Regions from separate parts of the Paenarthrobacter sp. YIM B13468 genome, predicted to be linked through region 3. Evidence: riboswitches for the same ligand, from Rfam matches in the RefSeq annotation. Region 3 holds a riboswitch; each other region holds the start of a gene.
What was found. Region 3 has a riboswitch for S-adenosylmethionine ahead of ACFX4T_RS09080 (homoserine O-acetyltransferase). Riboswitches for the same ligand answer to the same signal wherever they lie in the genome.
Positions count from the first base shown of each region.

Region 1: it holds a riboswitch for S-adenosylmethionine, as region 3 does, so the genes downstream of both, ACFX4T_RS00800 (aminotransferase class V-fold PLP-dependent enzyme) here and ACFX4T_RS09080 (homoserine O-acetyltransferase) in region 3, are expected to answer to the same signal.
Region 2: it holds a riboswitch for S-adenosylmethionine, as region 3 does, so the genes downstream of both, ACFX4T_RS17475 (hypothetical protein) here and ACFX4T_RS09080 (homoserine O-acetyltransferase) in region 3, are expected to answer to the same signal.
Region 4: it holds a riboswitch for S-adenosylmethionine, as region 3 does, so the genes downstream of both, ACFX4T_RS18860 (DUF1737 domain-containing protein) here and ACFX4T_RS09080 (homoserine O-acetyltransferase) in region 3, are expected to answer to the same signal.

Region 1 is NZ_JBHZPI010000001.1:175,686-183,223, reverse strand. It holds gene ACFX4T_RS00825 (sigma-70 family RNA polymerase sigma factor) at 1-258, opposite strand, end outside; gene ACFX4T_RS00820 (DoxX family membrane protein) at 451-966, shown strand; gene aroA (3-phosphoshikimate 1-carboxyvinyltransferase) at 973-2,361, shown strand; gene rsgA (ribosome small subunit-dependent GTPase A) at 2,364-3,479, shown strand; gene hisN (histidinol-phosphatase) at 3,534-4,346, shown strand; SAM riboswitch class IV at 4,528-4,641, shown strand; gene ACFX4T_RS00800 (aminotransferase class V-fold PLP-dependent enzyme) at 4,673-6,082, shown strand; gene ACFX4T_RS00795 (class I SAM-dependent methyltransferase) at 6,279-7,034, shown strand; gene ACFX4T_RS00790 (metal-dependent transcriptional regulator) at 7,044-7,538, shown strand, end outside.
Region 2 is NZ_JBHZPI010000019.1:17,254-24,791, forward strand. It holds gene ACFX4T_RS17450 (LOG family protein) at 1-734, shown strand, start outside; gene ACFX4T_RS17455 (matrixin family metalloprotease) at 753-1,667, opposite strand; gene ACFX4T_RS17460 (matrixin family metalloprotease) at 1,785-2,621, opposite strand; gene ACFX4T_RS17465 (VIT1/CCC1 transporter family protein) at 2,742-3,905, opposite strand; gene ACFX4T_RS17470 (hypothetical protein) at 4,184-4,378, shown strand; gene ACFX4T_RS17475 (hypothetical protein) at 4,391-4,690, opposite strand; SAM riboswitch class IV at 4,706-4,825, opposite strand; gene ACFX4T_RS17480 (sodium:solute symporter) at 5,026-6,567, opposite strand; gene ACFX4T_RS17485 (helix-turn-helix domain-containing protein) at 6,834-7,409, shown strand; gene ACFX4T_RS17490 (DUF559 domain-containing protein) at 7,503-7,538, opposite strand, start outside.
Region 3 is NZ_JBHZPI010000007.1:154,792-162,329, reverse strand. It holds gene ACFX4T_RS09090 (winged helix DNA-binding domain-containing protein) at 1-947, shown strand, start outside; gene ACFX4T_RS09085 (hypothetical protein) at 991-1,422, shown strand; gene ACFX4T_RS09080 (homoserine O-acetyltransferase) at 1,429-2,550, opposite strand; SAM riboswitch class IV at 2,565-2,679, opposite strand; gene ACFX4T_RS09075 (bifunctional o-acetylhomoserine/o-acetylserine sulfhydrylase) at 2,877-4,193, opposite strand; gene ACFX4T_RS09070 (VOC family protein) at 4,420-5,058, shown strand; gene ACFX4T_RS09065 (CPBP family intramembrane glutamic endopeptidase) at 5,160-5,927, opposite strand; gene ACFX4T_RS09060 (histidine phosphatase family protein) at 6,041-6,697, shown strand; gene ACFX4T_RS09055 (DeoR/GlpR family DNA-binding transcription regulator) at 6,724-7,515, opposite strand.
Region 4 is NZ_JBHZPI010000021.1:74,437-81,974, forward strand. It holds gene ACFX4T_RS18835 (UDP-N-acetylglucosamine 1-carboxyvinyltransferase) at 1-1,228, shown strand, start outside; gene ACFX4T_RS18840 (glutamate--cysteine ligase) at 1,337-2,551, shown strand; gene ACFX4T_RS18845 (hypothetical protein) at 2,548-3,144, opposite strand; gene ACFX4T_RS18850 (O-succinylhomoserine sulfhydrylase) at 3,155-4,363, opposite strand; gene ACFX4T_RS18855 (rhodanese-like domain-containing protein) at 4,364-4,774, opposite strand; gene ACFX4T_RS18860 (DUF1737 domain-containing protein) at 4,771-5,037, opposite strand; SAM riboswitch class IV at 5,052-5,163, opposite strand; gene ACFX4T_RS18865 (NtaA/DmoA family FMN-dependent monooxygenase) at 5,330-6,658, shown strand; gene ACFX4T_RS18870 (aromatic amino acid ammonia-lyase) at 6,661-7,538, shown strand, end outside.

The DNA of each region.
Region 1 (7,538 bases), on a different contig from region 3:
CTGGTCCACGTACTGCATGGCGTCGCGCTCGAAGCGCTCCCGCCGCTGTTCGGGAGTTTCCGTGGCGAGATCGACGTCGGCCGGTGCCGATGCGTCTGCTGCGCCGTCCTCCGCGGACGGATCGGCTGCTTCGTACATGGCCGCTGCGGCCGGTTCAATGGTGCTCATCGTTGCCAAGTCTACTGTCAGCTTCCGGGAATCCGGCTGCGCAGGATACCCGGGCTCCAGGAGACCCACACGGTCCCTAACCAAGGTCAAAAAACCAACTCCGTTCAGCGAAGCGGCAACGCCTTGCCGCGGCCCGGTCTTCACCGTTCCTCTTGTTCACAACGGCAGCCGCTGGGTAAATATTCCGCAAAGATGCAAGACTAGAGCAGACTGCACCCCTTGAACACAGCACGTATTGAATATCGTCATGAATATCGTGGCAAGCCATCCAGGAGGCAAGACATGTCTGTTATCCGTTTTCTCGCGCGGCCGATGCTCGCGTCCAGCTTCGTCATTGCAGGTCTGGACAAGCTCAAGAACGCGGACGACACTGCGAAGCAACTGTCGCCGGTCCTTCGCCGTGCATCGGAGTCACTGCCCTTCCCGACAGATGAGAAGGTCCTTGCCCGCGTTATCGGCGGCGCACAACTGGGTGCAGGCGCCCTGCTCGGCCTCGGCAAGTTCTCCCGCTTCGCGGCAACGGTTCTGGCATTGACGTCGGCACTGAACTCCTACGTGGAGTGGCGCTCAGCCGACATCAGCACCAAGGACGGCCGGAGCGCACGCCGGGCCCAACTCCTGAAGAACATTTCCCTTACCGGCGGCGTTTTGTTGGCCTCTGTCGATACTGAAGGCCGCCCCAGCCTCGCATGGCGGGCCGAACACCTGGCTGCCGACGCCAGGAAGGTCACGGGCAAGCAGCTCAAGCGGGCAGACAAAGCAGTACGCAAGGCCGTTGACAACGCAGTTGGAGCATAAGGAAGCATGACAGGTACCACCGCATCAAACACGGGTCCAACACACTCAGTCGACACCCTGCCCCTTTGGGCGGCTCCGTACGCCACCAAGCCAGTGGATGCCACAGTGACGGTGCCGGGCTCAAAATCGCTCACCAACCGTTTCCTGGTCCTTGCAGCATTGGCCGACGGCCCTTCCCGGCTGCGAGCCCCCCTTCATTCCCGCGATTCCGTGCTGATGATTCAGGCGCTCAGGCAACTGGGCGCCACCGTTACCGAGGTACCCGGCGACGGCGATTATGGACCGGACCTTGAGATCACGCCCATGGATCCTTCAGCTTCGGGTGCGGCGACTTCCATCGATTGCGGCCTTGCCGGTACGGTCATGCGCTTCGTTCCACCTTTAGCTGCGCTACGCAATGGTCCAACCATGTTCGACGGCGATCCCCATGCCCGGAAGCGGCCCATGGGGACCATCATCGAAGCACTGCTCGCTCTCGGAGTTCCTGTCGCCACCGAAGGCGGCAGGACGCCGTCGGCCCTTCCCTTCTCGGTGGATGGCACTGGCGAGGTTCGGGGTGGCCACCTGGTGATCGATGCCAGCGCATCGTCCCAGTTCGTCTCGGCCTTGCTGCTGGTGGGCGCCCGGTTCACCGAAGGCCTTCATCTGGAACACGTCGGCAAGCCGGTTCCCAGCCTGGACCACATCAATATGACCGTGGCCGTCCTTCGTGGAGTCGGCGTCAAGGTGGACGATTCGGTGCCCAACCACTGGCGAGTGGCGCCTGGCCCCATTCATGCCTTCGATCAGCGGATCGAACAGGACCTTTCCAACGCCGGCCCGTTCCTTGCCGCAGCCCTCGCAACCCACGGTACCGTCCGGATCCCCAACTGGCCCACCGAAACCACCCAGGTGGGTGACCTGTGGCGTACCATCCTGGTTGAGATGGGTGCCACCGTGACGCTCGAAAACGGTACGCTCACGGTGAAGGGTGGCCCGGAAATCCGAGGCGCCGACTTCGACGAAACCAGTGAGCTCGCGCCCACGGTCGCTGCGCTGTGCGCACTGGCTACAGGTCCTTCACGGCTGACCGGCATCGCGCACCTTCGTGGCCACGAAACCGATCGACTCGCCGCGCTGGCCGCTGAAATCAATCGGCTCGGCGGAGACGCGGAAGAAACAGCTGACGGCCTGATTATCCGCCCTGCCACCCTGCATCCAGGCGTCGTCCACAGCTACGCCGACCACCGCATGGCTACAGCGGGCGCTATCTTGGGGCTCGCCGTTCAGGGCGTTCAGGTGGAGGATATCGCCACCACGTCCAAGACGATGCCCGAATTTCCCCAGATGTGGGAGGCCATGCTGCAGCAGGGCACAGGCGACGATGAAACCGTCACCAGTGAGGCCAGCAACTGACCATGGGCCGCGACGCAAGCTCCTGGGACGAATCCGACGTCCGGATCCGTCCGAACAAAAAAGGATCAAGGCCCCGCACCAAGGACCGCCCCAGTCATGATGACGCGGTCATCGGCCGGATCATCACGGTGGACCGCGGGCGATACACCGCCATCGTTGGGGAAGACTCCTCTGATGAACGCATTATCATCGCTGCACGCGCGCGTGAACTCCGACGAAACCCTGTTGTTCCCGGCGATTTTGTCGCTTTGGTGGGCGATGTATCGGGAGAGCCGGATACCCTTGCCCGACTGGTCCGCATACAGGAGCGCAGGACGCTGCTCCGGCGCAGCGCTGATGATACCGACCCCATCGAAAGAGTGGTGGTGGCCAACGCAGACCAACTTGTGGTGGTGGTCGCCGCGGCCAATCCGGAGCCCCGAACCGGCTTTATCGATCGCGCCTTGGTTGCAGCCTACGACGCCGGTATCGAGCCCCTGCTGCTCGTCACCAAAGCAGACGTCAAGGACCCTGCCGAGCTGTTGTCCAACTATCTCAGCCTGGACTTTCCCATCATCATCAGCCGTACGGCAGACGATGAAGCGTCCGGCATTGACGCCCGCTCTGACGACGGACTGTCAGCGCGGCTGGACAGCCGCGCCGTTGCCGAATTGCGGGCCCACCTTGATGGAAAAGTGACTGTCATGCTGGGCCATTCGGGCGTCGGCAAGTCCACCATGGTTAATGCCCTCACAGGAGCCGAGCGTGCTACCGGTGGTGTCAACGCCGTCACCGGGCGGGGCCGGCACACGTCGTCGTCGGCGTTGGCCCTGAAGCTGGCAGACGCACCTCCCGGTAGCTGGATCATCGATACACCCGGTATCCGCTCCTTCGGCCTGGCACACGTGGACCCCGACCGCATCCTGCATTCCTTCCCCGATTTGGAACCTGGCACCGAAACTTGCGACCGCGGTTGCAAGCACGATGCCAGCGCCATTAATTGCGGACTTGACGGGTGGGTGAACGAGGGACATGCCGGTCCTTCCGGAGTGGCCCGCTTGTCTTCGCTCCGGCGACTGCTGGGCGCGGACCCGCGGTTGGAAGCGAAAGAGACCAAGGAACTCGGTACCGTCAACTAAGTGTCGGTGCACCACGATCCAACTGCAGGGAACGTTTCACGATAGTTTGGTGGCATGACCCAACCCGTTTCCAGCTACAACGACGACCTGCGACTGGCCCACGTGCTGGCGGATTCCGTGGACGCCCAAACCATGGACCGCTTCAAGGCCTTGGATCTGCAGATCGAGACCAAGCCTGACCTCACGCCCGTGACGGATGCCGACAAGGCTGCGGAAGAAGCCATCCGTGGCCAATTGTCGCGTTCCCGCCCCCGTGACGCCGTCCTCGGCGAGGAGTTCGGCAGCAGCGGCCACGGCTCCCGGCGTTGGATCATCGACCCCATCGACGGAACCAAGAACTTCGTTCGGGGCGTTCCCGTGTGGGCCACCCTGATTGCACTCGTTGACGAAGGCGAGCCGGTCGTTGGGGTTGTCAGCGCTCCCGCGCTGGGCAAGCGTTGGTGGGCAGCAAAGGACATGGGCGCCTATATGGGCCGCTCACTGGCTTCAGCCACCCGGCTCAAGGTGTCAAACGTGTCGCGGTTGGCGGATGCCTCAATGTCATATTCCAGCCTCTCCGGTTGGAAGGAACGCGGCAATCTGGACGAATTCCTGGGGCTGACGGAAGACATCTGGCGCACGCGCGCCTACGGCGACTTCTGGTCCTATTGCCTGGTTGCCGAGGGGGCTGTGGATATCGCCTGCGAGCCAGAGTTGAATCTTTACGATATGGCAGCACTCGTTCCCATTGTGACGGAAGCCGGCGGCCGGTTCACCTCGTTGGAAGGCGAGGACGGCCCCTTCGGCGGCAACGCCCTGGCCACCAACTCCATCCTGCATTCAGAGGTCCTCAAGCGGCTCAACCCTGCCCTGGATGACCTCCTCTGACCCAGCAGCACCAACAAGCAAACAGGCTTTGCACAGAATTTTCGACGGCGGGTGCCTCCTTTTCGGGGCATCCGCCGACTTTTCTTCGCCCAAAGCCCAGTTTGAAGACCCTTCGTAACAATGTGCTTAACAAAGCGGGCGACTTTGGAACAGGCCAGAGGCGTGACCTAACCTCTTTACAGGTCACGAGTGCCAGCGCTAAACCCCGGTTTGCTGGCCGGCAACCCTCCATTCGCGGTGGGGTGCCCCGGGTGACGACCCGGCCGGTCCGGAACGGATGCGGCAAGCGCGGATCCCCGTAGGGGGTCCCTCCTGAGTGAGGTCCCATGAGCACTGCTACGTTCAACTCCACCGATCTGACGTCCCTTGTGGTCGAAGAAGCAAGGCACGAAGCCGCTGCAGGCAGGCCCCTGGCCGCCGTCACAGGTGCAGAGCTGCAAGCTCCCCTGATCCAGGGTGGCCACGTCCGCTACGCCAACCTTGACTACGGAGCATCCGCTCCAGCCTTGACAATCGTTTCTGCGTATCTCAACGAGATCCTCCCCTACTACGCCAGTGTCCACCGCGGCGCGGGCTACGCTTCCCAGATCAGCACCTCGGTCTACGAGAATTCCCGCGACATCGTCCGGGAGTTCGTTGGTGGCCGTCCCGACGATTCCGTGATCTTCACCCGGAACACCACGGACTCACTGAACCTGTTGGCGGGCTGCCTCCCTCAGCTGGACGGAAAGCCAACGGGCGAGGTCCTTTACCTGGACATCGAGCACCATGCCAATCTCCTCCCCTGGCAGGGTGTCCCTCACCGCAGTGTCGTAGCTGCTTCGACACTGACAGCTACCGTGGCCAAGCTCCGCGAGGAACTCAGCCAAGGCGGCGTGTCACTGCTGGCGGTCACGGGGGCCTCGAACGTGACCGGTGAAATCCTGCCGATCGCGGAGCTCGCGGCACTTGCGCACGAATACGGAGCCCGGATTGTGGTGGACGCCGCTCAGCTTGCCCCCCACCGCCGCATCGACATCGCCGCAGCAGACGTCGACTACATCGTGTTCTCCGGGCACAAGCTCTACGCTCCGTTCGGCGCCGGTGTTGTTGTGGGTCGTCCTGACTGGCTTGACGCCGGCACTCCCCACCTTGCTGGCGGTGGCGCCGTTCGTGAAGCCCGCTTGGACTCGGTCAGCTGGGCTTCCGGTCCTGCACGCCATGAGGGCGGCTCCCCCAACGTCCTCGGCGCGGCAACACTGGCCCGTGCGACGCAGGTGCTCGCCGACTTGGATCAAGAGGCCTGGCACGCCCATGAAGCTGCCATCCGCTCATACCTCGTACAGGGACTTGAAGCAATCGACGGCGTGACCGTTCACCGGATCTTCAGCGACTCCGAGGACACCATCGGCGTGGTCAACTTCTCCGTGGAAGGATTCGACGCCGGGCTGGTCGCCGCCTACCTCGCCGCCGAACACGGCGTAGGACTTCGTGACGGGCGCTTCTGCGCCCATCCCCTCCTCAAGCGGCTCGGCCTCCCTTCGGGCTCTCTGCGAGCCAGCTTCGGCGTAGGCTCGCGTCTGGAGGATGCCACACGACTGCTCGCTGGTATCGAAGAACTCAAGCGCACGGGTCTCGGTTGGGACTATGTAGTGGATGAGGGCCGATGGGTACCGGCCAATGACCACCGCACCTATCCGGAATGGGCACCAAACACCCCGGGCACCGCAGGGGCTGCACCCTGCACGATCGACTAAACACTGCCACAGTTTGGTCAGCGGTGCCTTGGCCCAGGCCGGGATCATCATTGTCGCCCGTGCGGTAAATTCGTAGGGTAAATGGCGTTCGCGGTAAAGGAGTCAGTGCGTGGCCGTGCGTTCCCCTCGGGATTCCGGCGGAAGTGTTTCCGGCAGCCTTCTTTCCAGCAGCGCTGGCAGGCCGGGTGGTCCCAAGCTGCATGCCACGCGACGCCACGAACTGGGCCAGAGCTTCCAGGACGGCGGCGAACACTACGATCGGGTTCGGCCCGGATATCCCACAGACTCAGTGGATTGGCTTCTTCCTCCTGGAGCGAAATCCGCAGCTGATATTGGTGCAGGCACAGGAAAATTCACGGCGTTGCTCGTGGAACGCGGCCTGCAAGTGGTCGCCGTCGATCCTTCCACAGACATGCTGGAGCAACTTCGAAAGTCCTATCCCGGCGTTGAGGTGTTGGAGGGTACAGCCGAGGCCACGGGGCTGGGGGACTCAGCATTCGACGTCGTCAGCGTTGCCCAAGCATGGCATTGGTGTGACCCGATGAAAGCCAGCAAAGAGATTGCCCGGATCCTCCGTCCCTATGGAGTCCTTGGCCTCATTTGGAACCAGCTGGACACTTCCGTGCCCTGGGTTCACAGGTTGTCACGAATCATGCACGCCGGAGATGTGCACAAGCCCGGTTTCCGGCCAGTTATCGGACCGGAATTCACGGACTTGGAGAGCCATCTCACCAGCTGGGAGGACGCGGTGTCACCGGAGGACATCATGGAGCTCACAAAATCGCGCAGCTACTACCTCCGCGCAAATGAAGCCACCCGCGCAAAGGTCATGGGAAACCTGGAGTGGTACCTCTACGATCATCTCGGCCATACCCCAGGCCAACTAGTTGGGTTGCCGTACCTAACGACCACCTGGCGGGCACGCAAGATCCACGGCGTCCCGCCACGGTAGGCTTGGTGTGTGAAGACCAGTACGCCCTCCTCCTCGATCGAGGACTACGTTAAGGTCATCTACTCCTATACGGAGTGGCAGGACAAACCCATTACGTCCTCGCAGCTTGCCCTGCGGCTTGGCGTTGCCAATTCCTCGGTGTCTGAAATGGTCCGCAAACTCAAGGACCAAGGCTTGGTGGACCACCAACCCTACAGTGCCATCAGGCTGACTCCGGAGGGCATGCGACTGGCGCTGTCCATGGTCCGGCGGCACCGCCTGATTGAGACTTACCTCGTTGACGAACTCGGTTACAGCTGGGACGAAGTCCATGATGAAGCTGAGATGTTGGAACACGCGGTGTCCGATACCTTCATCGAGCGCATGGCCGCCAAGCTTGGCCATCCCCTCCGGGATCCTCACGGCGACCCGATTCCCTCGGCTGACGGATCGGTGGAACTCCCTCACGCGTACCGCATGATCGAGTTGGACGAAGGCCACTCAGGCCGCATCACCCGAATCAGC
Region 2 (7,538 bases), on a different contig from region 3:
CGCTCGCCGCAGCCCTCCACGACCACGCGATCGGCGACGCCCTGGACGAACTGCTGCAAGACGGTGACCTGGCAGGTACCAAACTCGTGGGCGTCATGGGCGGACACGCCGCGCAGCGCGGAACCAAGGAATTCGCCGACGCCGCGCGGCTGGGTCGCTTGCTGGCGCAAGCCGGATTCACAGTGGCAACCGGCGGTGGCCCCGGCGCGATGGAAGCGGCCAACATGGGCGCCTACCTCAGCGGACTGCCCGACGCCGATTCCACCGCAGCGCTGGAAACGCTGGCTTCCATACCGGGGTTCAGGCCCTCGGTGACGGCTTGGGCGCGGCGAGCAGCCGCCGTCGTCGAACGTTACCCAGAAGGCGCAGCGACGCTGGGCATACCCACCTGGTTCTACGGCCACGAACCACCAAACCTGTTCGCCACCCACATCGCCAAGTACTTCGCCAACGCGATCCGGGAAGCGATCCTCCTCGAGCTATGCAACGGCGGGATCGTGTTCCTGCCCGGTTCTGCCGGAACCGTGCAGGAGATCTTCCAGGACGCCTGCGAAAACTATTACGGAGCCCCCGAAACCATCACTCCCATGGTCCTGGTAGGCCGCGACCATTGGGAACACACCTACCCGGCATGGGCGATGCTGCGGAGCCTCGCGGCCGGGAGGCCCATGGCAGACAGGATTTTCCTGGTGGATACTGTGGAGGACGCGCTCGCAGTGGTGGCCGCGGGCTAGAAGTCCTTGCTGCGCGGGCTAGAAGTCTTTGCTGCAGGGACCCGAGCCGAGCTGGGCAAGGCCCGTCTTGTCCCCGGCGGCGTATTCGCGAACCCACGAGGCTTGGTCGTACATCAGCTGGCGGGGGTCATCCACATGGTCCAAACCTAGAACGTGTCCGAGTTCGTGCATGATCACGGCCGTGCCCACTTCCTTGCCCTGGGGTGAGTCCATGATCCCGGCAAACTGCGGTGCATCCAACGATACCGAGCCGGTCACGTAGGCCTTATAGCCGTTGCTGAGGCCGATGGAGGAACTTCCGCCCAAGCCCACTGTTTGTCCGGTCAGCCGCGGCACCTGCTCCGGCGTGGTCCAGGCAATCAGCACAGGCGCCCAGCGGTCACCGTAGGTGGTGGGCTGGTAGCCGGCCCTGTTGCTCGTGGGGATTTCGGACGTCGGACCGTCATAAATGAACTGCAGTCCGGAGGCGAGGCTGGCCTGCCGAACGGCGTCCTCCACCATGGAATACCAGCTCGTTGGGGCCAGATCTGCGTTGACCACGTAGTGGATCGGCCTGCAAGGGGAGTATGCCAGGGGAGTTCCGTCCTCCTTGACGGCCAGGAATTTGTAGGAAGTGCTGGTCCGCTGCAACGGCGCCGGCGTGCCCAGGGGTGCGTCGGCTTCCTCGAAGCCGGGCAGCGGATCCTGACGTTGGCCAAAGGGAACCAGCCCGGGCCGCGGCGCTTGGCTCTGCGTCGTGGAATCGGACCAGAACTGTTGCAGCTCGCCGCTGAAATATGCGCCGGCGCAGACCAAACCGAGAACGCCGAACAGGAACAGGATGGCCGCGATGCTGCTGTGCTTGATGGGGGGCCGGGGCGGCGGCTTGGCGTGCTGCTGGTAAGGCGGCGGGGGATAGGGGTCTGGCCACTCTGGCGACCCATAAGGTTCCATCGAACCCCCTCACGGGACGGCCCACTCGGACGGTGGGGCGCCGCCGTCGGCCGCTTCCGTCAGGATAGAGCCCATGGGGCCGCGAGTCCATGGCGATTCATGAGAAGCCGCGTTGCTTCAGATGTCCTTGCGGCAAGGAGCCGAGGCCAGGAGGTGAAGACCGTTCAGGTCGCCAGCAGCCAATCCGTCAGGAGCGCCGATCTCCGGGTACATCAGCTGAACCGGATCATCGACATGATCCAGACCCATGACGTGCCCCAGTTCGTGCTGCATGACTGCCAGCACGTAGTCCGAACCGCCTTCCTCGGCCAGAAGCTCAGCCACTTGCGGGGTGTCGAGCTCCAGGCTGCCCGTGATGTAGCTCTTGGGACCATTGTTGAGTGAGTACATGGTGCTGCCGCCCGTACCGATGACGGTGTCAGCCAGCGCCGGAGCCGTCTCGGGCGTGGTCCACGAAATCAGCAAGGGTGCCCACCGGTCACCGTACTTGGACGGTTGGTACGGTTCGCGTTTTGCGGTAGGCAACTCATCGGTGCTGCCATCGTTGATGAACTGGATTCCGGATGCCGCGGAGATATTGGCGATTGCGGTGGCAAGCAGGGCATCCGTACCCTCCGGTGCGGTAGCGGCATTCACGACGTAGTGCAGGGGACGGCACGGTGAGTACCCAACCGGAGTGCCGTCGTCGTTGGTTGCCAGGAACTTGTACGAATCGCTGGCGCTGGCTGGGGGCGGCGGCGATGCCAGCGGGGCGTCCGCCTCGTCGATTCCTGGAGGCGGCGCGTCCAGGGCCCGGGCCGGGGTCTGCTGGATCGGCGCGCTTTTGGGCGAATTGGGCAGGGCCACACCCGGAAACAGCCCGATGATTCGCGGATCGCCGTGGAGCAAACCGCTGACAAGGACAGCCACGACGGCGGCGACACCAGCCATGAGGACGCCGCGAAGAATTCGCAGCATTGTGCCCGCACGACGGTGTTTTGGCGCGCGCAACGGCGGCTGCTCCGAATCCACGGTTCTCCATTCCCTACGCCCCGGTCACGCGGGGCTGCGCGGAGGACGAACCAACATTACCGCCTAGACGATCAACGTTCCGAACGCGAGGCCAAGCCCATAAGTGGCGGCCGCGGCACCCAGGCCGATCGCCAGCTGCCGGAAGCCACGGCTCAGCGGTGAGGTCCCGGACAACAGCCCGACGACGGCGCCAGTCGCCAGGAGCGCGATGCCTACCAGAACACCGGCTACTGTCAGTGCCGCCACACCCGTCATGCCGAAAATAAACGGAAGGATCGGCACGATCGCACCCGAGGCGAAAAAGCAGAAGCTGGACATCGCAGCGCCCCAGGCAGAGCCGACTGTTTCGTGGTCATCGGCGGGCTGCTCCTTCTCGGGTTGCAAGGAGAGGCTGGGATCGCAGTCGCAGCTGAAGAGTCCCATGCGCTCGGCGGCGCGGTGCTCGGCGGCCTCGCGGGTCATGCCGCGGGCCAAGTACACCAGCACGAGCTCATTGTGTTCGATGTCCAAAGAAGGGGCCGCTGTGAGGGTAGCCTGCGTGGGCAGCGTGGCGTTAAGCAACTCCCGTTGCGAGCGGACCGAAACGTACTCGCCGGCACCCATGGACAGGGCCCCGGCCAGCAATCCGGCAACACCGCTCATAAGGACCACCGGGCTGGGAACGCCCGTTGCGGCCATGCCCATGACCAGTGAAAGGTTGCTCACCAGGCCGTCGTTGGCCCCAAAAACAGCGGCGCGGAAGGTACCGGAGAGCCTGTTGCGTCCACGGGTGGCCAGGCCCCTGACAACTTCTTCGTGGATTTGTTCGTCGGCAACCATGGCCGGAGTCGCGGCAGGTTCTGCACCGTAGGGGGAACGGCCTTCCGCTCGCTGGGCCAGGGCGAGCACGAACACCGAGCCGAAGTGCCGGGCCAGGAAGCCAAGTAGCTGGCTCCGGGTGGACGCCCCCTTCGGCATTCCAGCGTGCTCTCCGAGGAGCTTCAGCCAGTGTGCCTCATGCCTTCCTTCTGCCTCGGCCAAGGCGAGCAGGATCTGGCGTTCTTCGCCGTCACGACGTTGGGCGAGTTCCCGGTAGACGGCGGCTTCGGCTCGCTCGTCGGCCAGGTATTGACGCCAGCGCCTGATGTCCGCGGACGTGGGCGGGACCGGTTGGGGCGGTGTTCCGGATCCGGGGGCGGGGTCCGGAGCGGGGCTCGACGAACCGTGGGATTCCTGGTGCTTCTGCACTTTTTCTCCTGTGCTGGGTGGGGTAGTTGCGGCCCCATTGCACGCCCACTGTACCGCTTATTGGCGCGGATTTTTGGCCGGTATTCCTTAGTTGGAATGTTCGGCATGCCTTAATTTGCGAAGCTGCAATCCTCTGCTTCGAGCCTTTCCTTGGGTCCATGTTGGCCGCTGCCTTGACCCTCTTCAGGCACAGTGCTCAGATGGAAGGACAGGGGCGGGGGCCCTCCCCGCACTCGGTCAGCAGGCTGCTTGCCAGCCCACCAGACGGAGGTTGCAGCATGGACACCACCGAACCGCACGCCAACCACCCGGAACGGGAGACCATCGAGTCAGACCCCGCCTACGACTACAGCGAAGACCAGGAAGTCGACGAACCCTGGGTGGAGGAAATCGACGTCCCTGAAGACGACGAGCGGGTTGTCCCCCTGGATGAAACCGAAGAATTCCGCGGGGAAGAAGACGAAGAATTCTAGGACTCTTTTCTTCTAGGCAGGGCCCTCCTCATCCAAGGTGAAATGCCGCTCCAGTCCGGCCGGACGCCCCAGCGCTGCAACAGTCACCGTCAAAGTCCTCGACGATGCACACCACCGCGATGGACGCACAGCCTGGGCAAGAGCACGCGCCAACAGCTGCGCTTCAGGGTGCCGGAACCGGGTCAGGCCACCGTTCAGGAACAGGGTCACAGTCCCACGGACAAGGTCGACGCCGGGAATCACCGGAACGGTGGGCGTCTCGGATTTGGTGGGGGTCGTTTGAGTTGGGCTGACTACACCTTGGTACGGCAAGGACTGCTCCTTTAGGGAGTGCTCTTGCCCGCTCGGTTGTCTCTGGTCCGGGGCGGGCCGCTTCCTCATCCGAACCACCCGTGAACATGGGGTTGGTGTGTGGCCAGTCGGAGCTTTGCGCCACCTCTCTTGAAGCTGGGACCACTGTACTGGAGGAGTGCTGTCCTGAAGAACTGCGGGTGGGTTGTTGTGGGGCCCGGTGTGCGTGCCAAGGGGTGTGGATGGGGCGCAGAGTGGGCCTCGCAGCGCGCGAAGCGGGACGGCAAATGCAACGGCGACGCCGCCCCGGAAAGGGGCGGCGCCGCCGTCGAACATTACTCGGGGCTGGGCGTCAGCTAGCTGGCGTTGTGGCTGCTGACCGGGTGGGCCTCCAGCGGCAGTTCTTCCGAGACTGCCCCGGCCACGCGCTTGTCCCAGGCGGCCCGGACTTCGGGTTCGGTGGGCGGCGTGAGGAGGGAGATCACGACATAGGCCACGAACGAGGCCGCCAGGCCGTAGTAGATGGGTTCGTTGGCGTAGACGCCATCGACGCTCGGAATGACTCCAATCGCGAACAGAATCAACAGTGCCAGGGTCAATACAGAGCCCACTGCCATGGACCATGCAGCGGCGATACCGGTTCCGCGCTTCCACACCAGGCCGCCGAGAATCGCGACGAGGAGGCCGCCCACCAGGATGTCGTAGGCAATGGTGAGGGCAACAACCACGTCCTGCGCGGCCATGGAGATCACCACTGCAACGATGCCCAGGCCCAGAACCCAGTAGCGGTTGGCTTTGACGTCGTGCTCAGGGTTTTCGGTGTCGTCGGTGTTGATGCTCTTGCCGAACCAGCTGGCGACGAACGGAACAACATCTGCGCGAGCCACCGTGGCGGCGGCGATCAGGGCACCTGAAGCGGTGGACATCATGGCTGCAACAGCTGCGGCCATGACCAGGCCGCCAATGCCGATGGGCAGGATGTGCGTTGCCACTTCGGCGTACACCACGTCCTTGCCGAGGTTGGCGACATCGATGTTGGGGAGCGCCACCCGGGCGGCCAGGCCGATCAAGGCACCGGCTACACCGTAAAGGATGCAGTAAACGCCGGCGGTCGCTCCACCCCAGCGTGCAACCTTTGGAGTCTTGGCCGTGAAGACGCGCTGCCAGATGTCTTGGCCGATCAGGAGTCCAAGGGTGTAAACGACGAAGTACGTGATGATCGTCTGGACACCGATGCCGTCGATCTGGAAGAAGCTCGCACCGACGCGCTCACGGATACCATCGAGTCCTCCGGCCGCGTTCATGACGAAGGGGAGCATCAGGAAGAAGATGCCTACGGTCTTGATGATGAACTGGACCTGGTCGGCCAGCGTGATGGACCACATGCCACCGATGGTCGAGTAAACAAGCACAATTGCACCGCCGACGGCGATCGCCATCCAGCGTTCCCAGTCGAAGAGGACTACGAAGATGGTGGCGTATGCGCCGGTGGACGTGGCACAGAGCATGAGGGTGTAGGCGAGCATCACGATTCCGGAGGTCTGCGTGGCCTTGCTGCCGTAGCGAAGGCTCAGCATTTGGGAAACCGTATAGATCTTCAGGCGCTGGATGGTGCCAGCAAAGAGCAAGCTCAGCAGGAGGACGCCGGAGCCGATTGCGACTACCAGCCACATCCCTGAGATGCCGAACTTGTAGCCCAAGCCGACGCCGCCGACCGTGGATGCGCCACCAAGGACAACCGCGGCCATGGTGCCTGTGTAAAGGAAGGGTCCCAGGCGGCGGCCTGCCACCAGGAAGTCGCTGTTGTTCTTGGTGCGGGACTTGCCCCACCAGCCGAATGCAAGCATTGCAAGCAGGTACACCACCACAATGGCGATGTTTATGAACGATGAGTCCATGAGTGGCTCCTTGGAGCTGGTGCACGGAGTTTGGGGGTTTCGACGATACTCCTGGGAAGTGCCGAAGTCTCCGTGCTGATGATGGGAGATTGGGGATCGTGTTGTGCCTCACAGACAACACTTGTTGCCTATGAGGATATGTTGTGATGGGAGTAACAGTCAAGGGGCTTTGGTCATCCTCGGGCTGTTAAGGGCTCCGGAGGCCCGCGGTCCCGCTACTATTGCTGCAATGACAGGGCCCAATGACAGGCCTGAAAGGTTCGTGAATGAAGGCTCTCCCCGTTGAACCAAGCAACGTTCCCGTTGCGATTGGTTCCAGAATCCGCGCAGCCCGCCAGGCGCAGCGGCTCACCATCGAGCAAGTGGCGGACGCGACAGGCCTAACCAAAGGCTTCCTCAGCCGTGTCGAACGCGACCTGACCTCGCCGTCGGTCGCTTCACTTGTAACCCTTTGCCAGGTCTTGTCCGTGTCGGTAGGAGACTTGTTTGCCGCTCCGGAAACGCACCTGACCAGGCGCGACGACGGCCCCCGGATTTCCCTGGGTGGCCAGGGCATTGTGGAGCGCTTGTTAACAGCCCGATCGGAGCGGCGGCTGCAGATCCTTCAGGCCACCATCGAACCGCGGGGTCGTGGTGAAAACGAGCTCTACGCCGTTGACTGCGATGTTGACGTCCTCCATGTGGTGAAGGGACGCATCAAACTGATCCTGACCAACGAGGAGTACGACCTCGAAGAAGGGGACACCCTCTCCTTCCCAGGCAGGGAACCCCATACGTGGGTCAATCCCACGGACGAAACCGTCGAGGTCCTCTGGGTTCTGGTGCCCGCAGCGAGCCGCTAGACCTTCCCGCTGCTCCGCGGTCCGTCCCAGTTGCCCGCCGTTTGCCGTTCGGATTTGGTGAGTGGGCCCTGGAATCCCGTGGCCTGGCCGGGTTCACTGCGTAACGAACCGGGGAGGAGCGTCGCGTGG
Region 3 (7,538 bases):
GCGGGATCCTCCGGACGCATATCCTGCGGCCGACGTGGCATTTTGTGCACCGCGACGATCTCGGCTGGTTGATGGGGTTGTCTGCGGAGCGCCTTCATCAAGGCAACAAGGGCATGTACAGGCAGACGGGAGTTGATGAGCACGCCGCCGCCCGCAGCGGGCACATCCTTGCCGAGGCGGTGGCCGGTGGAGCCCACAAAACGCGCGAAGAATTAGCCGGGGTACTGGAACAGGCAGGCTTTCCTGGCAAAGGGCTTGGCTTCGTTTACCACCTCATGCACGCGGAGATCAGCAAAATCCTGGTGAGCGGCGCCCCGGTCCGTTCTGCAGGGGGTGCACTGAAACAGACGTACGCCTTGTTCGACGAACGTGTGCCCGATAATGGCAGTGCATCGTTGACGGGCGACGACCGGGAATGGGCTTTGGGCCAGCTGGCCCTGCGGTACTTCACCAGCCGGGGTCCTGCCACCATCAAGGACTGTGCCGCGTGGTCGGGACTGACCATGAAAGATGTACGGCTTGGCTTACAGATAGCTGAAGAGTCCATGCCTGGCGCCTTGGCGACTGTGGCAATTGACGGCCTGGATTTCTACTTGCCAGCCGAAGACGTGGAAGCACTTGCAGTGACTCCCCCGCCAACTGATGATGGGCCGCTCCTCCCCCGCGCCGATCTCATCCAGTGCTACGACGAGTACGTGATGGGCTATTCCCAATCGAGGCATTACCTCGGTGGAAGGGCGCCCTATTTGCCGGAGGGTGATGCTCCCATTCACGTGGTGTTGCTGGATGGCAGGTTGGCCGGATGGTGGCGCCACGGCTTCTCCGGCGGGATCTGCGAACTCGACATCAGGATGAACAGGCCGGTCACAACAGCCGAACAACAAGCCCTGGATGCAGAAGTGGAACGCTACGGGAGGTTCCTGGGCATGGAGACAAAGCTCGTGTGAAAGTGCGGGACTAAGCTGGGTTAAGACCTAGGAGGCTTGCACCGTGAACAATCTGATCTTCTGGATCATCGTCTGCTCGTGGCTGATTCCCATGGGGATCCGCCTTTACAACCGGTCCCGGGCCCGCCGGCTTCAGGACCGTAATTTCCCGGGCCCAAACTATCCGGGCCCCGGCTATCCTCCGCAGAATCTTCCCGGACCGGGTTACCCGCAGCAGAATTATCCGGCACCGCCATATCCCACCCAGAACTACCCGGGCTATCCCGGGGAACCCACCACCATCCGCCCTGCCGATGCCCCACCGCCGCCAGGACCGGCGTCGAACGCTTCTTCACCTACGTTTCCGAGCCACAGCGGCTCTGAGCAGCAAGGATTCCGCGCGCGAAAGCTCGCCGAACTGGACCTCAAGTTCAGCAACGGCGAGATCGCGATGGAGGACTACATGAAGCAGCGCGGCGACATCATGAACGGATGAGCCGGCTTAGGCGAAGAAAGCCTCGCGTAGTTGGGCTGACAGCTGCCCGATTTCGGTGAGGAAGCCATCGTGTCCGATGGGGGCTTCGATCACGTGGACGGGCACATTGCCTGGCAGATTTTTTGCCAGTTCCAATGACTGGGCCGGAAAATAAAGGCGGTCGGAGTCGACGGCTGCCACAAAGAATTCAGCAGTGGCGCTGGCCAGGGCTTCCTGCAACGTGCCCCGGCCCCGGCTGATGTCGTGGGACATGAGTGCCTCGGTGATGGCGATGTAACTGTTCGCATCGAACCGGCGCACCAGCTTGGTGCCTTGGTGGTCGAGGTAGCTTTCCACCTGGTAGCGGCCACGCTCCCCGAGGACCGGAGCGGCCAGGGGCGTCTCTTGGTGCTGGGCTTCCCGGCCGAAACGGAAATCAAGCTCCAGCGCTGACCGGTACGTGATGTGCGCTATGCGTCGGGCCAGGGCAAGGCCCGCCTCCGGTGTTGGTCCGCCGTAGTAATCGCCGTTGTTGAAGTTCGGGTCCTGGCGGATGGCGAGCGTCTGCGACTGGGCGAAAGCGATTTGCTCGGCCGTGCTGTAGGCGCCGACAGAAATAACCGCGCACCGCTGTACACGCTCAGGGAAGGTCACCGCCCATTCAAGTGCCCGCGCCCCACCCATGGAACCACCAAGGACGGCGTGCCATGCCTTGATCCCCAACGCATCCGCGAGACGGGCTTCAGCCACCGTGCTGTCGCGCAAAGTTATCAGCGGGAACCGGGATCCCCAAGGCCGCCCGTCCGGCGCCTCGGACGACGGGCCCGTACTGCCGTAACAGCCGCCCACAATGTTGATGGAGATGACGAAGAACCGGTTGGTGTCGATCGTCGCACCGGGGCCAACGAGTTGCTCCCACCAGCCTTCCTCATCGGTGGCACCGCGGGCCACGTGTGTGCTTCCCGTCAATGCGTGCTGAACCAGGACGGCGTTGGACGCATCCTCGTTCAACTGACCCCAGGTTTCGTAGGCAAGCACAACGTCCGGGAGAAAACCGCCGGCTTCAAGTTCCAGCGAACCTACACCGGCGTACTTGACCGTCCCGTCTTCTTTGCCTGGTTTGGGGGGTGCTGTAGCAGTAATGGTCATTCCTTTGACACCTAACCTCGCGCTTGCCTGCCGCCTTGCGTGCGACAGGCCAGGTCTTCACCCGGGGCACCCCACCGCGGAGGAGGGTTGCCGGCCAGCAAGCCGGGGCTGTCACTGGCACTCATGACCTAATACGTAGAGTCTAGGAAAAATACCGCTGTTTTGGCGAAGAATGTGACAGCTGTGTGACGGTTTGGGGCCGCTTCGTTCAGGAACACGCACTGCGGAGGGCCGCCCGGCGAATTTTCGTCGACGGGCGGCCAGGCCGCGCACCGGCTGTCTTAACGGCTCAAACGCGAGGTTCAGCTGCCGTAATCGGACGCCCCCTAAGCGCCTTTGGCAGCCCGGAAACCGGCCTCAAGATCAGCAATAATGTCGTCCACGTGCTCTATTCCCACGGACAGGCGGACAAGGCCTGGATTCACGCCCGCAACCAACTGCTGTTCGGCCGTGAGCTGGCTGTGGGTAGTCGACGCCGGGTGGATAACCAGCGAGCGGACGTCACCAATGTTGGCAACATGGGAGTGCAACTCCAGGCCATCGACGAATCGCTTGCCGGCCTCGACGCCACCCTTGATGTTGAATGCCACCACTGCACCGGTACCCCTGGGCCCGTACTTGCGGCCACGGTCGTACCAAGGGCTGGACGGCAGACCCGCGAAGGCGACTGACTCGACGTCGTCGTGGGCTTCCAACCACTCAGCTACTTTGGTGGCGTTCGAGACGTGGCGCTCGACCCGCAGGCTCAGGGTTTCCAGCCCCTGGGCGATGAGGAAGGCGTTGAACGGGGAAACCGCCGAACCCAGATCGCGCAGCAATTGCACGCGCGCCTTGAGAATGTAGGAGAGGTTGGCTCCGAGCGCGCCGTCCTTGCCGAGGTCGCGGGCGTAAACGAGTCCGTTGTAGCTGGGGTCGGGAGTATTGAATCCAGGGAAGCGCTCCGGGTCCTTGCCGAAGTCAAAGTTTCCGGAGTCCACGATCACGCCGGCGATCGCTGCGCCGTGGCCGCCCAGATACTTGGTAGCCGAGTGCACCACGATGTCCGCACCCCACTCGATGGGACGGATGAGGTAGGGGGTGGCGAGCGTGTTATCCACGATGAGCGGCACACCAGCCTCATGCGCGGTGCGCGAAATGCCCTCGATGTCCAGCACGTCTTGGCGCGGATTGGACACCACCTCGCCGAAGAACAGCTTGGTGTTGGGCTGCACGGCGTCCCGCCACTGGTCCAGGTTGTCCGGATCCTCCACGAACGTCACGGAGATGCCGAACTTCTTCAGCGTGTGCGCCAGCAGGTTGTAGGTGCCGCCATAAAGGCTGGGACTGGCGACGACGTGGTCTCCGGCCTCGGCAATGTTCAGGATGGCGAAGGTTTCCGCGGCCTGTCCTGAGCTAAGGAGCAACGCGCCCAGCCCGCCTTCGAGGCTGGCGATCCGTTGCTCCACGGCATCCTGTGTTGGGTTGCCGATACGAGTGTAGATCGGGGCGAGCTCGGCCAGTGCAAAGCGGTTGGCTGCGCTCTCTGCGCTCGGGAAAACGAAGGACGTGGTCTGGTAGATCGGAAGCGACCGCGCTCCCGTGGCAGAGTCAGGCTCCTGGCCTGCGTGGATCTGGCGGGTTTCGAAAGACCATCCTTGGGACATTGAATTCTCCTCTTAGTGGCGCGCGGATTTGCCGTTGATCGCTGTAGGCGTGGGCTGGGGCCAGTCTAGGAAGCGCCCGGGGACTTGGACAGTTTTGTGACGAAGACAGTATTTTTCAGTCTTTACGCGACCCGGCGTGACGCGTTCCGGTAGCGCGGAATAACGTCCCATGTTAGTTAGGCTCGCCTTAGCTGAGACCCCGATCACAAAGTGCCAAGATGAAGCCATGCGCATGGATCACGTCTCTTACGCTTGTGAACGAGATGGCCTTTTGGCCACTACCGAACGAATTTCCGCAGCTCTGGGAGTGGACGCAGTCCGGGGCGGAGTGCACCCGCGCTTCGGCACCCGGAACATGATCATTCCCTTGGCGGATAACAAATACCTGGAAGTCGTAGAGGTCCTGGACCACCCTGCTTCTGACAAGGCACCCTTTGGCCAGGCAGTCCGCGCACGCTCGGCGGCTGGCGGCGGTTGGATGGGCTGGTGCGTCGCCGTTGACGACCTCGCCCCCTTCGAGGAACGCCTCGGCCGCTCCGCTGTTCCGGGCAACCGCAAGTTCCCGGATGGCCGCGAACTCGTGTGGCAGCAGATCGGCATTCTCGGCTTGATCGCCGATCCCCAGGTGCCGTACCTGCTCAAGTGGGAGGGCGATCCCTCACTGCACCCGTCCAAGGTCTACGAGAGTGACGTCAAGATGTCTAGCCTCACGATTGCGGGCTCGGCGGAACGCGTTACCGAATGGCTGGGCGAACCCGTGGAGAAGCCACTCGAGGACGTCGCTGTCCAGTGGATGGCCCCGCACGGTACGCCTGGCATCATGTCCGTCACTTTCGAAACCGCATCCGGCGCCGTCACCATCTGACGCACGCCTTCAAGCTTCGGCCGCCATCAGCGGGTGCCAACGACGTCACCCACCGATGGCGGCCGAATTTCTCTTTAAGGGTCCACTAGCTTCAAGGATCCCTACCCCAGGCCTATCGCCTTGCCGAAGAGGCTAAAGCCAACGAACGCGACGATGTCCAGCAGCGCATGTGCAATGACTAAAGGCATCACCCGCTTCGTCTTTGTATAGATCCAGGCGAAGACCAAGCCCATGGCGAAGTTGCCGATGAACGGCCCGAAGCCTTGATACAAGTGGTAGCTGCCACGAAGGGCCGCGCTCACGACAATGGCCAGCGGCGTACTCCAGCCGAATTTTCCGAAGCGGTCCATGAGGTATCCCACGACGATCACTTCCTCAACGATCGCGTGGCGAATCGCGGAGAGAATCAACACAGGTACTGTCCACCAGTAAGCCTCCAGGCCGCTGGGCACAATGGCGGTGGTGATTCCGAGGGCGCGACCGGCCGCGTACAGGCCAAGTGAAGGAATGCCAATGGCGGCTGCGAGTCCCAGTCCGTGCAAGAGGTCCTTGCCGGGGCGTGCGAAGTTGAACCCCAACCGGGCAAAGCCACTCGCACTTTCCCGGCCACCTTGGGCATGCGATGACAGGAAATAGAACACCAGGACCACCGGCACCAAAGCGAAGATAATGTCCAGCAGTTGGTACGTGAGGTCGAAGTACTCGCGGGTGCTTTGGGACCTGTTAAGCGTCGACGTTGCCTCGGACAGCGGCGCGCGCGTCATCTTGTCCAGTAGCTGCACCACGGAGTACACAGCGGACTGGCCCAAAGACAGGCCCAGTACGATGAGTACTTCGGCGCGCAGGCGGCGGCGGGAAGCAAGGAGCATGTACCTATCTTGCCTGTAGTTCCTGCCACTTTGCCGTGAACTGCGCACGTTCCCGTTCCACCCTTAGGCAGCCCCCTATGCTTGGTGGGATGAGTGCCCCAGGGAGAATCTTCATGATCCGGCACGGCCAGTCAGCCGCGAATGCCGACACGTCAATCTACAACCGTGTGCCGGACTACCGCATTCCGCTGACCGAACCCGGAATTGAACAGGCCCGGATAGCGGGCGAAGCCCTTCGGCGGAAGCTCGACGGCGAGCAGGTCTGCGTTTATGTCTCCCCCTATTTGCGGGCGTACCAGACTCTTGAAGCGTTGGACCTGGGACCGCTGATCGAGCGCGTGATCGAAGAACCCAGGCTCCGTGAGCAGGACTGGGCCAACTTTCAGATTGCCGGGGAGATCGAGGACCAGAAGGAACTGCGCAACCTTTACGGCCACTTCTTCTACAGGTTCCGCGAGGGCGAGTCAGGCTCGGATGTCTACGACCGCGTGTCCTCGTTCATGGAGACCCTTTACCGCCATTGGGAAAAGCCGACGTATGCCCCAAACACCCTGTTGGTCACTCATGGACTGACCATGAGGCTGTTCTGCATGCGCTGGTTCCACTGGACTGTTGAGTATTTCGAATCGCTGAACAACCCTGACAACGCCGAACTCCGAACGCTGATAAGGACCGACGACGGCCAGTACAGTCTGGACAAACCGTTCAGCCAGTGGGTGCCAAGGGATGTTGACGATTCAGTGCTTCACGCGCCGAGAATGCGTTTCTAGCACTTGTCACGTAGTTGCAGGATCGCTTAGGTGGCAGGTGCGACGATGACTTCCGTGCCCTTGGCTTCAAATGCGGCCTTGTCCTCGGCGCTGATCCCGGCGTCCGTGATGAGGTGCCGGAAGTCGTACCCGGACATGGCCGCAAAGGAGCGGCGGCCCACCTTGGAAGAGTCCGCCACCACGTAGGACTCGGTGGCCCGGCGCGCCATGACGGTGTTCACCATGGCTTCGCCTTCATCGGTGATGGTGGGGCCGAGGTCCGGGTCAACGCCGTTGACCCCGATGAACGCAATATCCAGGGCAACCTTCTGCATGATGACGTCGGTGTAGGGCCCCACGAGCTCATAGGAGCGCGGATTCAGGATGCCCCCGGTAACCATGATCTTGATGTTCGGACGAACGGCGAGCTGCGAGGCAATGTTGATCGCGTTGGTCACCACCGTGAGGGTGGGCCTGTTGGACGGCGCGTTGAGGTCCTCGCGGGTGGACAACAGCTGCGCCAGCGCCGTGTTGGTGGTTCCCCCGCTCAAGCCGATCACCGCGCCGGGGCGGATCAGGGCCGATGCCGCCTGGGCGATCTCCTGCTTGGCCACGGCGTGGTCATCACGGTTATAGCGGCCCGGGAGATCATAGGCTACGGATCCGGTGGTGGCGCCACCGCGGGTACGGCTGAGCAGTCGTTGTTTCGCAAGGCTGTCCAAGTCCCGGCGTGCCGTGGCCGGTGACACGCCAAGCCGCGTCACGATGTCCTCGACTTCCACATGGCCGGATTCGGCCAGGAGGTCAAGGATGGCGGTCAGCCGATCGGTGCGGGTCATGACGAGCCTTTCGCGGGGTCTGG
Region 4 (7,538 bases), on a different contig from region 3:
GCTATGTGCAAGCCTGATCAACCGGGGGACCACCACGCTGCGTCGCTTGGCACGCATTGAGGAAGTCAACCGGATCGTGGAGGTGCTGACGTCCATCGGCGTCGAATGCACCTGGCTCAACGGCAGCGACCTCCGTATCCGCAGGCCCGAAGTCCTGGACCTTGAATCAATGGACGTGGAGGCAGCTCGGCGCACCCGCAGCGTCATCATGCTGCTCGGCCCGCTCCTGGACGAGACCGACGAATACCTGCTTCCCTATGCCGGTGGATGCGACCTCGGGACGCGCACCGTCGAACCACACATGCAGGCACTGCGCCAGTTCGGGCTCACGGTGGGCGCGAAGTCCGGCTTCTACTCCGTGGTGGCACCCCCTGCCGATGTGCAGGACCGATCTTTCGTCCTCTCCGAACGTGGCGACACCGTCACCGAGAACGCCATTATGGCTGCCGCACACCGCGAGGGCACCACGGTGATCCGCAACGCGAGCCCCAACTACATGGTCCAGGATCTTTGCTTCTACCTGCAGGGCTTGGGTGTGACCATCGAGGGCGTCGGTACCACGACGTTGAAGATCACTGGCCGGTCAGCCATTGACGTGGAGATCGAGTACTTCCCGTCCGAGGATCCCATCGAAGCCATGAGCCTGATCACCGCAGGCATCGTAACGAACTCCGAGGTCACCATCCGCCGGGTTCCCATCGAATTCATGGAAATCGAGCTTGCCACCCTGGAACAGATGGGCCAGAAGCTCGAAATCTCAGGCGAATACATGGCCCGCAATGGGCGGACGCGTTTGGTGGATGTCACTACCAAGCCTTCCGAACTCCACGCGCCGCAGGACAAGATCCACCCCATGCCGTTCCCGGGGCTCAACATCGACAACCTGCCCTTCTTTGCCGTGATCGCGGGCAACGCCGAGGGCCAGACCATGATCCACGACTGGGTCTACGAGAACCGCGCCATCTACCTGACGGAACTCAACAAGCTGGGCGCCCAAGTCCAACTCCTGGACCCGCACCGGATTTACGTCAACGGACCCACCAAGTGGCGGGCCGCGGAGATCGGTTGCCCGCCGGCGCTGCGCCCGGCAGCGTGCCTGCTCCTGGCGATGCTGGCTGCCCGTGGAACCTCGGAGCTTCGCAACATCTACGTCATCGAACGCGGCTATGAGGACCTGGCCGAGCGGCTGAACACCATTGGCGCCAAGGTGGAGTACTTCCAGGACTAGGCCCTCCTGCAACGCGGGGTCACTTAGAGCCCATAATCGACCCTCACATGGGCCGTAAGTGACCCCGGGTTGCTGTATCCGGGATGCCGCATGAAGCAGAATGGTGCCATGCGGACTTTCGGGGTGGAGGAAGAGCTACTCATCGTCGATCCTGTGACCGGCGAGCCCCTGGCTCTCGCGGATGCGCTGCTCGCGGATGCGCTGCTGGCAGGACCGGAAGCGGCGCCTGAAACCGGGATGGGGCTTACCCACGAACTGAAGCTGGAACAGATCGAAACCCAGACCCGTCCGTGCCATACCCACACCGAGCTCCTCCAGCAGATCCGGAGTGGCCGTGCCATGGCCAACGACGCCGCCAGGAAGCACAACGCCCGGGTGGCCGCGATTGCCACCTCGCCCCTGGCCAAGAACACCCATACCACCCCGGATCCCCGCTTCGCGGTGATGCTTGAACGCTTTGGGTTGACGGCCCATGAGCAACTGACCTGCGGTTTCCACGTGCACACCGCCGTGGAGTCACCTGAAGAGGGCGTGGTGGTCCTTGACCACATCCGCGACAAACTTGCTGTTTTGACGGCCCTCAGCGCCAATTCCCCCTACTGGCGTGGGCTGCCTACGGGTTTCGAAAGCTATCGGATCCAGGCCTGGAACCGATGGCCGACGTCCGGGCCTTCGGCCGTTTTTGGCTCGTTGACTGCCTACCGGCGCATGGTCCAGCGCCTCCTGGACACAGGAGTTCTCCTTGACGAGGGCATGATCTACTTCGACGCCCGTATCTCCCGCAACCATCCCACCGTGGAAGTCAGGGTGGCTGACGTCTGCCTCCGTTCGGAGGACGCAGCCGTGATTGCAGTGCTGGTGAGGGCATTGGTTGAGACCGCTTCCCTGGAAATGCTCGACGGCGTTGAGCCCGCCTCGGTGCCGACAGCCCTGCTCCGGATGGCAAGTTGGCAAGCGAGCAATTCGGGACTTGGCGGAGACCTTCTGGACTTCGGCGACTTCCGTCCCCAACCGGCAGCGGACGTTGTCTGGGCTTTGGTGGATTACCTGAGCCCTGTCCTGGATGACCAAGGTGAACTGGAGCTCGTGAAGGCCGGAATCTCGGACATTCTTGAGCGCGGGAACGGAGCCCGGGAGCAACGCGAAGCAGCAGAACGCTTCAACAATCGGCAACGCGACGCCCAAAATCCGCCGGGGAGTCCGCCCAGCAACGAGGCCTTGGGGGCCGTGGTTGGGCATGCGGTGAAGGCGACGATTCGCGGCGCCACCGCAGACTCGCGCAAGGAGCGGGCGCCCATCCTGACCAGGGTCCGCAGGCCCTAGGCTTCTGCTGAGTCAGTCTCTTCCCACGTCATCAGGTACGCCCCCGCTAAGCCTTCGACGAGGTAGAACACGAAAGGCGGGATGTCCTTCTTGGCCACAAGGATGGCGCCGTAGATGGGCGCGCTGGCTGCAGCAGTGACTCCGATCCATCGTTTGGCGGGGGATGCCAGGAGGCTTCCGCCCAGCGCCGCCAAGGCAAGAACGTGGAGCCCAGAGTAGGCCAGGAATGGCGCATTGGATCCGCGGCCGTAGGCAAAGCGTTCCAGGTCCGAGGCCCGACGCGACAAACTGGATACAAAGAGCGGGGCACCTGCGAGCAAGGCGGCCGCGGCTGCAACAGCCCACCGCTTTGCCCGTCCGCCCGGAAGGCGACGGGCAAAGGCTGCGAATCCCACCGGCACCGCGGCGGTTCCAGCAGCAGCGAGGTGCTGCCCTATAACCCAGCCACGCTGCCCGGCCTCGAGCATACCAAGACGTTCGGCGGCACCGGGGGTGATGTAGACGCGCGAGACCGGTGAGATCCCTGCCAACCACACCGCCGTGCCGGCAACGATGACCGTTCCGGCACGGCGATAGGGATGCTTCACGCTCATGGCATGAAGGTTAGACCTGTTTGAGGGCCTTCTCCAGATCCAGGATGAGATCGTCTACGTCCTCAAGCCCCACAGACAACCGGACCACACCATCTGAAAGGCCGATTGCCGCACGCCCCTCCGGTCCCATGGCCCGGTGGGTGGTGGTGGCCGGGTGCGTGATGAGGGACTTGGAGTCGCCCAGGTTGTTGGAAATGTCGATGACGCGCAGTCCGTCCAGCAGCGCGAACGCGGCGTCCTTGGCGGACCGCCCGGACGAGGGCAGCAACTCGAATGTCAGCACGGTACCGCCGGCCTTCATTTGCTTGGCTGCGAGCTCGTACTGAGGGTGCGATTTCAGCAAGGGGTACTTGACCCAGCTGATGGCGGGTTGCTGCTCCAGCCATTCCGCGATTTTCAAAGCGGAGGCCGAACTGTGGTTCACGCGCAAGCCAATGGTTTCCAGGCCCTTGGTCAACACCCAGGCGTTGAACGCGGAGAGCGACGGACCGGTGTGGCGCATCAGCTGCTTGACCGGGCCATCGATGAATTCCTTGGTGCCCAGGATCGCACCGCCCAGGACACGCCCCTGGCCATCGATGTGCTTGGTACCGGAGTACACGATCACGTCCGCGCCCAGCTCGCCGCAACGCTGCAGCAGCGGAGTGGCAAAGACATTGTCGACGACGACGGTGGCTCCCGCAGCATGCGCAAGCTCGCTGACGGCGGCGATGTCCACGATTTCCTGCATGGGGTTGGAGGGCGACTCGAAGAACACGGCGGTGGTCGGTTCTGAGAGGGCAGCACGCCACTGGTCGAGGTCGGGACCATCGACGAATACCGTCTCGACACCCCAGCGCGGCAGGATCTCGTTGAGGATCACGAAGCAGGAGCCGAACAAGGAACGGGCTGCAACCACGCGGTCCCCGGCTGCCAGCAGGGCACCCAAGGCGGTGAAGACCGCAGACATGCCGGACGCCGTCGCAAAGCATGCCTCGGTTCCTTCGAGCAGCCGCAACCGCTCCTGGAACGTGGCCACGGACGGGTTGCCGTAGCGGGAGTAAACGAAACGTTCGTCCTCGCCGGTGAAGGCGCGTTCGGCGGCTGCAGCGGATTCGTAGACGAAGCCGGAGTTCAGGAAAACGGGTTCGGACGTCTCCTGGAAGTTGGTACGGTCAAGGCCACCGCGTACTGCCTGTGTGTCAGGGCTCCAGCTGGCGGCATCGGGATTGAAAGTCACTTAGTCGTTCCCCAGGTTCGTTGGCAGGCCGCGGTTTTTCCAGCCGTTGATGGTGCGTTCGCCGTAGCGGTCCGGGTCACCTTCGAAGCCCTCAAGCACGTTGTAGGCAGTGAACCCGGCCTGCGTCGCGGCGATGGCGGCGGAGATGGAGCGCTGGCCTGAGCGGCAGATGAAAACGAGTTCCACGCCCTCGCCCTCGGGTGCCTGCTGCTGCAAGTCCTCGATGAAGCGGGAGTTGGGGATGCCACCGGCAAGGTTCCACTGAATGAACAGGGGATCATTCTCTGTGGCCTTCGTGTCGGGAATGCCGATGTGGGCCCACTCGGCCTCGGTGCGGACGTCCACCAGGATGGCGCCTTCTTCAAGCTTGGCCCACGCGTCCTGCGGGGTCAGGTCACCTGCGTAACTCATGCGTGTCCCTCGAATGCTTCGTCGTCGTCGTCGTTCTCCAGCTGGTCAACGGCATTCGCGACGGCGGCGTCTGCGTTGGCGATGGCAGCGGGCAGGACGACCGCCTGCGCCACGATGACATCCGTGCCGTTGAACGTGGCTGCCGGGCTGCCGTGGAGCACGTAGCCGTCGGCGAGGGCCGTGGTGATCCGCTCGCAGAATTCACGGGTATCCGGGCCTGTAATCAGGCGGTAGGAGAGTTTTTCTTCAGTGGGTTCAGGCATTGGCTGGTGCTCCTCAGTCACGCTTGCAGTTCGAAGTGTCGATACGCCGAGTAGTCACCTGAGGCACCCCGCCGGAGAGAGGGTTGCCGACCAGCAAGTCAGGGCTTTGCGCTGGTGCTCATTACTCAAGAAAAAAGTAGCATCCCGCGGTGGCGGCCCGCACTTGCAGGCGGTTACGTGCTCGTCATGTTGCGTAACCGGCCGGTGCTGGAGTAGCAGCCCAAATATGACGCCCCGGGAGCATAATTGACGCAGTACGACCCCCTGTAACTTCGCAAGAAATCAGGTCGCGGTGAACGGACAAGGCAGTTCTACACTCAAGTCCATGCTGCATTTTGGATGGTTCGTGGGGCACGGTTTCGGTGTCCAGGGATGGGGAACTCCCGGCTACAGCCTGGGTTACGACTGGAAGAAACCTGCCCTGTATCAAGACGCTGTGCGCGCGTTCGAGCAATCCGGCCTTGACCTTTTCATTATCGAGGACTCCCTCACTGTTCCTGATACTTATGGCGGCTCCGCCGAGGTCTCGCTGGCACACGCCTCCTTTGCGCCCAAGCATGATCCATTGGCCCTGGTGCCGTACCTTCTTTCCGCCACCAAGCACCTTGGAATTGTGCCGACGGTCAGCGCATCGTTCTATCCGCCTTTCACAGCCGCCCGGCTCTTGGCCACGCTGCAGCACTTCTCCGAGGGGCAGCTCGGCTGGAACGTTGTCACCTCCGGCAGTGACCTCGCAGCACAGAATTACGGTTTGGATCAGCAGATTGAACACGACCTTCGGTATGAGAAGGCGGAAGAATTCGTCGACGTCGTCCGGCAGCTTTGGCGCAGCTGGGAACCCGACGCCGTGCTTGAGGACGTTGAGGCGGGCGTGTTCGCCGACCACACCAAAGTGCATCCGATTAACCACCAAGGCGACTTCTTCAAGGTCAGGGGTCCACTAAACACGGCGCCTCTGCCGGAGGAGCCCGTACTGGTCCAGGCCGGTGCTTCTCCTCGGGGCAAAGCGTTCGCGGGTGGGCATGCAGATGTGGCGATCGCCTTGGCGCGTGGCGTTGACGGCATGAAGGCTTACCGGGATTCCATCCGTGCCGAGGCTGCGAAGGCGGGCAGGAACCTCGACGACGTTAAGGTCCTTTTCGTGCTGAAGCCCACGGTGGTTGGTTCATCCGCCGAGGCCGAGGAGTTGCGTGCGCAGCGCCGCGAGCTTACACAGCGTGATATCGACAGCCAGCTCAACTCGATCTCCTACCTCTCTGTGATCGACTTCAAGCAGTTCGACCTCGATGCGCCGTTGCCTGAATTGAGCACCAACAGCAACCAAGGCACGTTGGAGCACTTCGCCAAGGCAGCGCCTCCGGGGTCTACCCTGCGCCAGATCCTGCAGGCACGAAGCGGTGGTGCCGGCGATTCGATTATCGGCACGGTTACCGAGATCGCGGACTATCTTCAAGAAACCGGCGAGGCCGTGGGCGGCGACGGCTTCCTCTTCTCCGGCTTCGTAGACCCCGTGACTGTGCACGGCGTGTTGGACAAGCTCACCCCCGAACTGCGACGCCGTGGCCTGCTGAGGAAGAGTTACGGCGACGGTGGCTTCCGCCAGAATCTTCTGGACTTCTGACGATGTCCTCCGAACCCAGGACCCTGGTGATCGGCACATCGCCCGTGGACCCTGCAAGCGTGGCGCAGGCTGCCTTGAATCCGGCGTTTCACGTGAAACTCAACCACGATGCGTTGTCTTTGATCGGCCGCTCACGCGAAGTGCTGGAGCGCGCTGCGACCTCAGGTCAGAGAGTCTACGGCCTCAACACCCTCCTCGGATCCGGACGCGATACGGCTGTGGAGGAGAAATCGGTCCTTGCCTATCAAATCCAAGTAGTGAGATACCACAACAGTGGTGTGGGCGGCTATCTGGACCGGCCCTCCGCCCGCGCCGTGATCCTCTCCCGGCTCATCGGATTCAGCCGTGGCGGCTCTGGTGTACGCCCGGAGACCGCCCAGTTCTATGCCGAACTACTCAACCGTGGAGTTCTTCCCGCCATCCCCCGCGAAGGCTCAGTCGGCTCATCGGACCTCACCCAGCTCGCCGCCGTCGCCGCCGTCGCCATCGGTGAAGGTGAAGCGATCGATGGGGACGGCACCCTGGTACCCGGGGCGAAAGCGCTCGCCGACGCCGGACTTCAGCCGCTGCGACTAGCTCCCGGTGAGGCCCTTGCAGTGGTCAGCGCCAACGCGTACTCCGTAGGCGCCGGCACCCTCGCCTTGGTGCGCCTGCAGCAGCTGGCGGAACTCGCCGACGTCGCGCTGTCCCTCTCGCTTGAGGCCATCGCAAGGTACGACGGCGGCGGGAACCTCAGCCCGTTTTCGCCGACTATCCAAGCGGGCAAGGCGGTGGACGGGCAGAAGGACTCGGCCGCCGCGGTTCGTTACCTTTTGCGCGGCGGCTGGTTGGAGGACGTTCGTCCCGAGGTCTCGGTGCAGGATGCTTTGTCATTCCGTGC